3 regions of the Paenibacillus sp. SAFN-054 genome follow, and region 2 is predicted to be linked to each of the others. Evidence: riboswitches for the same ligand, from Rfam matches in the RefSeq annotation. Region 2 holds a riboswitch; each other region holds the start of a gene.
The links. Region 2 has a riboswitch for cobalamin ahead of metE (5-methyltetrahydropteroyltriglutamate--homocysteine S-methyltransferase). Riboswitches for the same ligand answer to the same signal wherever they lie in the genome.
Positions count from the first base shown of each region.

Region 1: it holds a riboswitch for cobalamin, as region 2 does, so the genes downstream of both, ACTHPM_RS19245 (ribonucleoside-diphosphate reductase subunit alpha) here and metE (5-methyltetrahydropteroyltriglutamate--homocysteine S-methyltransferase) in region 2, are expected to answer to the same signal.
Region 3: it holds a riboswitch for cobalamin, as region 2 does, so the genes downstream of both, ACTHPM_RS14355 (ABC transporter substrate-binding protein) here and metE (5-methyltetrahydropteroyltriglutamate--homocysteine S-methyltransferase) in region 2, are expected to answer to the same signal.

Region 1 covers NZ_JBQCKS010000004.1:116,761-118,961, reverse strand. Annotated here, with positions in the region: gene ACTHPM_RS19245 (ribonucleoside-diphosphate reductase subunit alpha) at 1-1,181, opposite strand, end outside; cobalamin riboswitch at 1,434-1,656, opposite strand; gene ACTHPM_RS19240 (MTH1187 family thiamine-binding protein) at 1,951-2,201, shown strand, end outside.
Region 2 covers NZ_JBQCKS010000008.1:104,161-106,361, reverse strand. Annotated here, with positions in the region: gene ACTHPM_RS25795 (ZIP family metal transporter) at 1-401, opposite strand, end outside; cobalamin riboswitch at 583-782, shown strand; gene metE (5-methyltetrahydropteroyltriglutamate--homocysteine S-methyltransferase) at 938-2,201, shown strand, end outside.
Region 3 covers NZ_JBQCKS010000002.1:637,546-639,746, reverse strand. Annotated here, with positions in the region: gene ACTHPM_RS14360 (histidine phosphatase family protein) at 1-485, shown strand, start outside; cobalamin riboswitch at 651-862, shown strand; gene ACTHPM_RS14355 (ABC transporter substrate-binding protein) at 1,197-2,189, shown strand; gene ACTHPM_RS14350 (FecCD family ABC transporter permease) at 2,189-2,201, shown strand, end outside.

The DNA of each region.
Region 1 (2,201 bases), on a different contig from region 2:
TGACCAACCGTCATATCGTAGAAGTCCTCGAGGCCAAGCGGGTTGCCCTTCTCATCCTTCCAGCCCATCACTTTCTTCACTTCATGCGGGCAGAAGAGATTCCATTCGCTGCGCTGCTCGACGGCTTCCATGAACAAGTCTGGAATACATACGCCGTGAAAGACGTCATGCGCTCTCATGCGCTCGTCGCCGTTGTTCAGCTTCAGGTCGAGGAAGGCCAGGATGTCTTTGTGGAACACGTCCAGATAGACGGCAACCGCGCCTTTGCGCGTACCGAGCTGATCGACGCTGACGGCGGTATTGTTCAGCTGGCGAATCCACGGGATGACGCCGGAGCTGGTATTCTTATGGCCGCGGATGTCGGATCCGCGCGCACGAACCTTGCCAAGGTAGACGCCGATGCCGCCGCCCATTTTGCTCAGACGCGCCACGTCGGTGTTGGAATCGAAAATGCCTTCCAGCGAGTCGTCCACGGTGTCAATAAAGCAGCTGGACAGCTGTCCGGCGACTTTTTTGCCTGCATTGGACATCGTTGGCGTCGCTGCGGTCATATAGATGTTGCTCATTGCCCAGTAAGCTTCTTTGACAAGCTCCATGCGTTTCTCGGCAGGCTCGGTGTGCATCAGGTACATGGCGATGACCATGTAGCGCTCCTGAGGCAGCTCCATGACGCGCCCGTCGAAATCGCGGGCAAGATAGCGGTCGGACAGGGTGAGAAGGCCTATGTAATCAAACAGCAGGTCACGGCTGTGATCAATGCATTTTCCAAGCTCATCAATCTGTTCTTTGGTGTAGCATTCGAGAAGCTCTTCGCGGTAGATGCCTTTGTTCACCAGCTCGGAAATGAGGGGATACAAAGCACCGTAAGGCTCGTTCGCGTAGGCTTTGTAGCGGCGGTTGTATGCTGCTTTTTTATATAAAGAAGTCAAAAGGGAGCGGGCTGCAGCGAACTTCCAGTTCGGCTCCTCCTTCGTTACAAGCTCAAGCGCCGACATCGTAAATGCGCTGCTGATTTCGTCTCCGGTTACTTCCTCCCGGCGCAGTTTGCTGGTTACGCCGCGAAGCAGGCGCTCCTTATCCAGCATTTCCAATCCTTCCAGAACGCGGTCCGCATAGACGGAGAGGCGGATTTCATCAAAAGCCAGCTGACGATTGTTCGGTTTGGTCACGAGCTGAGGCATGTACAGTTCCCCTTTCAAGATAGGTAATATTGGAATAATGAGTAAAATAAACGGTGTGATATAAAATGAACTAATGTCTTTTGCGAGGAAAGGGGTTAGGGCCATACAAAAAGCATTTCCGGCGATCTTACCTAACGAATCGCGAAAATGCTGCATGTTATTCTTATAGGCACCAAAAATGGGCGCAGAAGAATGTATCTACACCCCATATGTAGATATGTTCATGGCAACACGTTCCCTATTCCTCGTAGGTGATGTGTATAGGAACAGGCAGGTCTCCTGACTCCCGGAACGTCCGTCGGCACCTTCCCGCGAAGCGACTTTGCCCACAGTGGTTTCTGCCGATTTTTGCCGAAGAGAAGCTCTCCCGGCTGTCCGGTTACAGTGGCGGGACCGTGACGGAATTGCACCGTGCTTCCCTGTTAGGAACCGTAGGCCCGATCGAGCGCGGTTCACCTGTTTCCACTATATTTGGTTGTTGTATCCTAATTTAACCCAATATATTGTGTTTGTAAACACAAAATTCGAAAAAGACAAGCAAGATGAATTATATCAGAGAAGTACCGGATTTGCTACTAAGAGGCTGAAGGAATGACTCGGAAAATGTCCGAAAATGCCCCTTTTGGGCCGTAAAAGCACATATGGCGCGATTAAAAAAAATTTGCGGGGGCGGCTGCCGGCTCTTTGCTATCTTTTCCGGAGTTGGATACAATAAGGGGAGACGGCGGAACGAACAAATAGCATGTCTAGATATAGAGGAGGGGTAACTTTGGCGATAGCAGAAGTAACCGTCATTCCGATCGGAACGGCGACCACGAGCTTAAGCGCGTATGTGGCGGATATGCAGCGGGTGCTGGCGACCCAGCAGGGCGTAAGTTATCAGTTAACGTCGATGAGCACGATCATAGAGGGGCCGCTTGAGGACGTATGGAAGGCGATTGCGGCGCTGCACGAGGCACCATTCATGTCGGGGGCACAGCGGGTATCCACTTCCGTCAAAATCGACGACAGACGCGACCA
Region 2 (2,201 bases):
GTTCCCAGATCCTGATGGCTGCTGCCATAACTGACGCCGACGGATAAGCCTTCGGGCAAATTATGCAGGGCCATGGCAGACAGGAACAAGAGCGAGCTTGTCTGTCCGCTGCCCGCCGCATCCTGCGGTGAATGCTCCAGATCCTGATGGGGAACGAGCAGCTCCAGCAGGGTCAGAACGACGGTTCCCAGCAGTGTGCCGATCGTCAGAATCCACAGGTTGGACAGCTTGAGCGCCGACGGGATCAGCCCATAAGTCGAGGCCGCAACCATAATGCCGGCGGTAAAGGCGAGCAGAATATCCCTTCCGCGGTGCGTGACCTTGTTGAACATCAGCGCGGGCAGCGCGCCCAGGGCAGTGCAAATCGAGGTAGCCAAGCATCCCATCAAAATGGTGTTCATCATTTCCTCCCGGTCTTAGAATGATGCAGCAAGACATAAGTGCTTGTATCAAAATATGTCCAGGCCCCGCGCTCTATGCGCACAACCATTCCCAAGAAATATAGTCGGAATTTCCTCCGAATCTATTGCTAAATGAGATGCTTATAAGGTATGATACGACTTAATATCATCACACCAACAATTTTATAAAGTGGAAACAGGTGCTTGAGAGCGTGTATCGCCTTGAGCTTAAAAGGGAAGTCCGGTGCAATGCCGGCGCGGTCCCGCCACTGTAACAGAGGAGCGCTTCTGCTAATCGTCCACTGGTCGCATACGACCGGGAAGGCGCAGGAGCAGCGTGGATTCTGGAGCCAGGAGACCTGCCTGTTTTGACAGCACTGCTTTACCTACGGGAGATAGGGAGGTGTTAAAGAGTTCGGCGGCGATCATTTGTCATGCGCTGGTAACGGGCATCTTTACCCTTTGTGGAGCATAGGGGAAGATGTCCTTTTTTGTTGTTCCGAAAATCATACGAAATGTTAAAGAGGAGGCTCATCATGAGCAAAATAACAAGCAGCAGCCTGGGATATCCGCGCATCGGCGCGAACCGGGAATGGAAAAAAGCGCTGGAGGCATTCTGGGCAGGCAAGCTGGAGGAAGACGCATTTCTGGAGAATTTGAAGGACATCCGTCTGCATCACTTGAAAAAGCAGCAGGCAAAAGGAATCGACCTCATTCCGGTGGGCGATTTCAGCTATTACGACCATATCCTGGACACGGCCTCCATGTTCGGCCTGGTTCCTGCAAGATTCGAATATGGCGGCGGTATCGTACCGGTGTCCACTTATTACGCCATGGCCCGCGGGAACAAGGAAGCATCCGCATGCGAAATGACCAAGTGGTTCAACACCAACTATCATTACATTGTGCCGGAGCTGAACGGACTCACACCGGTGCTGACGCAGAACCGTCCGCTGGAGGCTTATCGCGAAGCCAAGCGCGAGCTCGGCATCGAAGGAAAGCCGGTGCTGGTTGGCCTGTATACCTTCCTGAAGCTGTCCAAAGGCTATCAGGCAGAGCAGCTGGATGAGCTGGTTGCCGCGTATTTGCCGCTGTATGAACAAATCGTGCGGGAGCTCGCGCAGGAGGGCGTGCAGTGGCTGCAAATCGATGAACCGATCCTGGTCACCTCTTTGGAGACGGAGGATCTGCAGCGGGTGAGCCGCATCTATGAAGCGCTCCACGCCGCGGCACCGGGCCTGAACACCATGCTGCAAACCTATTTCGAATCCGTAGAGCGGTACGAAGAGATTGCAAGCCTGCCGGTGCAGGGCCTTGGGCTCGACTTCGTTCATGGCGGGAAACAGAACCTCGAAGCGATCGAAAAGCATGGATTTCCGCAGGATAAGGTGCTAGGCGCAGGCGTGATCGACGGCCGCAACATTTGGCGCGCGGATCTGTCATCCGGCCTTGCGCTGCTGAACCGGCTGTCTGCAGCCGTGCCGCTCGAGCGCATTATCGTGCAGCCTTCGAGCAGCCTATTGCATGTGCCGGTCTCGACGGCGCCTGAGAACGGACTTGCGCCGGAGCTGGCCGCCGCCTTGGCTTATGCCGACGAGAAGCTGGACGAAGTTGCGCTTCTTGCCCGTGCCGTGAATGAAGGCGCAGGTGCGCTGCAAACACAAATCGATGCATCCGTACAAGCCATTCATGCGCTTAACGATTCTGCTTCACGCCGCAATGCCAAGGTTCGCGAGGCTGCCGCCGACATCGCCAGTCAGCCTTCAGCGCGGCAGAGCGAGTTCGCGCAGCGCCGGGCAG
Region 3 (2,201 bases), on a different contig from region 2:
AAGGCTGGCCGATCAGCCGCGTGTACTGCAGCGATCTGACACGGTGCCGCGAAAGCCTGGATGCGGTGCGACCGGATCTTTCGGCAAGTGCCGTGTATGACAGCGCCCTGCGGGAAATGGATTTTGGCGCTTGGGAAGGCCGCACCTATGACGAGCTCAAGGATATTCCTTCGTACCGGCAGTGGCTGGATGATCCGCGTCAGGTGACACCGCCCATGGGCGAGTCATGGGAGGCCTTTGAAAGAAGAATCACGGCGGTCCTGCACACCGTGCTGCCGCCGGCAGACAATGAGCTTGCGGACGATGCGTCTAATTCAAGTTCTGTGCTCGTGGTGGCCCATGGCGGCGTTATCCGGCAGATTGTATCCCGCCTCATGCCTGGAACGGCCTTTTGGGATGTGAGCGCGGAGCCGGGAAGTCTGCTGGTGCTGTCCCTGGAGCGGCGTCACGGGCGATGGACCGGCTGTGAGCTACGGATCAAGTAAGACGTTACGAAGTGCTCTTACCTGCTCATCACGAGGTGCTCTTACCTGCTCATCATGAGGTGCCTATAGCGAATCGTCATTTTTTTTCGTGAAAGATGTCATTGTAAGGCGGAAGCATTTCACCTATAATCAGAAACTAGAGATGCATTGCCTGGACAATAAGTGAATAATGATAACTGATGAGGTCCCGGATACGGCTGCTGCCGTATGTCGATTCCGGGTGAAAAGGGAAGCCGGTGCAAATCCGGCACGGTCCCGCCACTGTAAAACAGGTATGTCCCGATATGCCACTGTTTCTCCTTGAGGAGGGATGGGAAGGCCGGGGTGATACTGCCAAGCCTGTAAGTCAGGAGACCTGCCTCATGAGAATAATGACGGTCCTTCGAGGAAAGGATTACGATCTAGCGTCTTAAGCATGCAGCCATTTGGTGCGCATAAGCTTTCGGCGCCGGCCTGACCGCGGCATTACGCCGCTACAAGTCCGAACAGACGTAATCCCTGGTTCTTATTTTAAGAATCAGGGTTTTTTGTTGGAAAAACATCGGCACAAGACAGTTCCGCAGAGTTACGGGACGTAAGCCCGCATGCTTTTCCAAGTGATGTCTTCCGTCAAGCAGCATTCATGGATAGCGAAGTCGCCAGGCCTCTTTTGCGTCAAAGAAAATGAGCCAAAAAGAGGAGAGAAACGAGAACATGAATTTGAAATCGCCAATGAAAAGATGGTCCACCGGAATTGCCGCGCTGCTGCTCGCATTGTCCCTGGCGGCATGCGGCAACAACAACGAGACAAAAGACAATGCGGCGGCGCCGCAGACCGAGCCTGCCAAACAGGAAGCCACGCAGCCTGCTGCGGACAGTTTGAAGACGGCGTACCCGTTAACGCTCCAGGATGCGACCGGACAATCCTTTACGTTCAACGAGGCGCCGAAGCATATCGTGTCGGTATCTCCTGCGGAGACCGAAGCGCTGTTCGCGATCGGATTGAATGACGAGATCGTAGGCGTGTCGGATTATGACGACTACCCCGAAAGCGCGAAAACCAAGCCCAAGATGGGCGGCATCATGAAGCCGAACGAGGAAGCGATGATCGCGGCGCAGCCGGACGTGGTCTTCACGGGCATTTCGATGAGCGAGGACGCGGTGAAGAAGCTGCGCGAGCTCAGCATTCCGATTTTCAAAACCGATCCGAAAACCGTGGACGACGTCATCAAGAACATCGAAACGTACGGACAGATAACGGACCATCAGGCGGAAGCCAAAAAGGTCGTAGACCAGATGAAAGAGGAACAGAACAAGGTCGTGGAAGCCGTCAAAGCCTTGAGCGGAGATCAAAAGAAAAAGGTGTACATCGAGTTTTCTCCGGGCTGGACGGTAGGTAAAGGCGAATTTATGGATGAGCTGATCACCCTGGCCGGTGGGGTTAACGTGGCGGGCGATACGCAGGGCTGGAGCGAAATCAGCGAGGAGAAGATCATCAAGGACAATCCGGACGTCATTCTGTACGCCAAAAGCGTCATTGACGACAAAACCAAAAAAGGCCTGGGTGACATCATCAAAGGCCGCAGCGGCTGGGACCAGATAACGGCCGTGAAGAACGGGGCCGTCATCGGCCTGGACGACAATCTATTGAGCCGGCCGGGTCCGCGCGTCACGCAAGGGCTTCAAGAAGTGGCGAAAGCCATCTATCCGGACCTGTTTAAATAATGAACAAAAAGC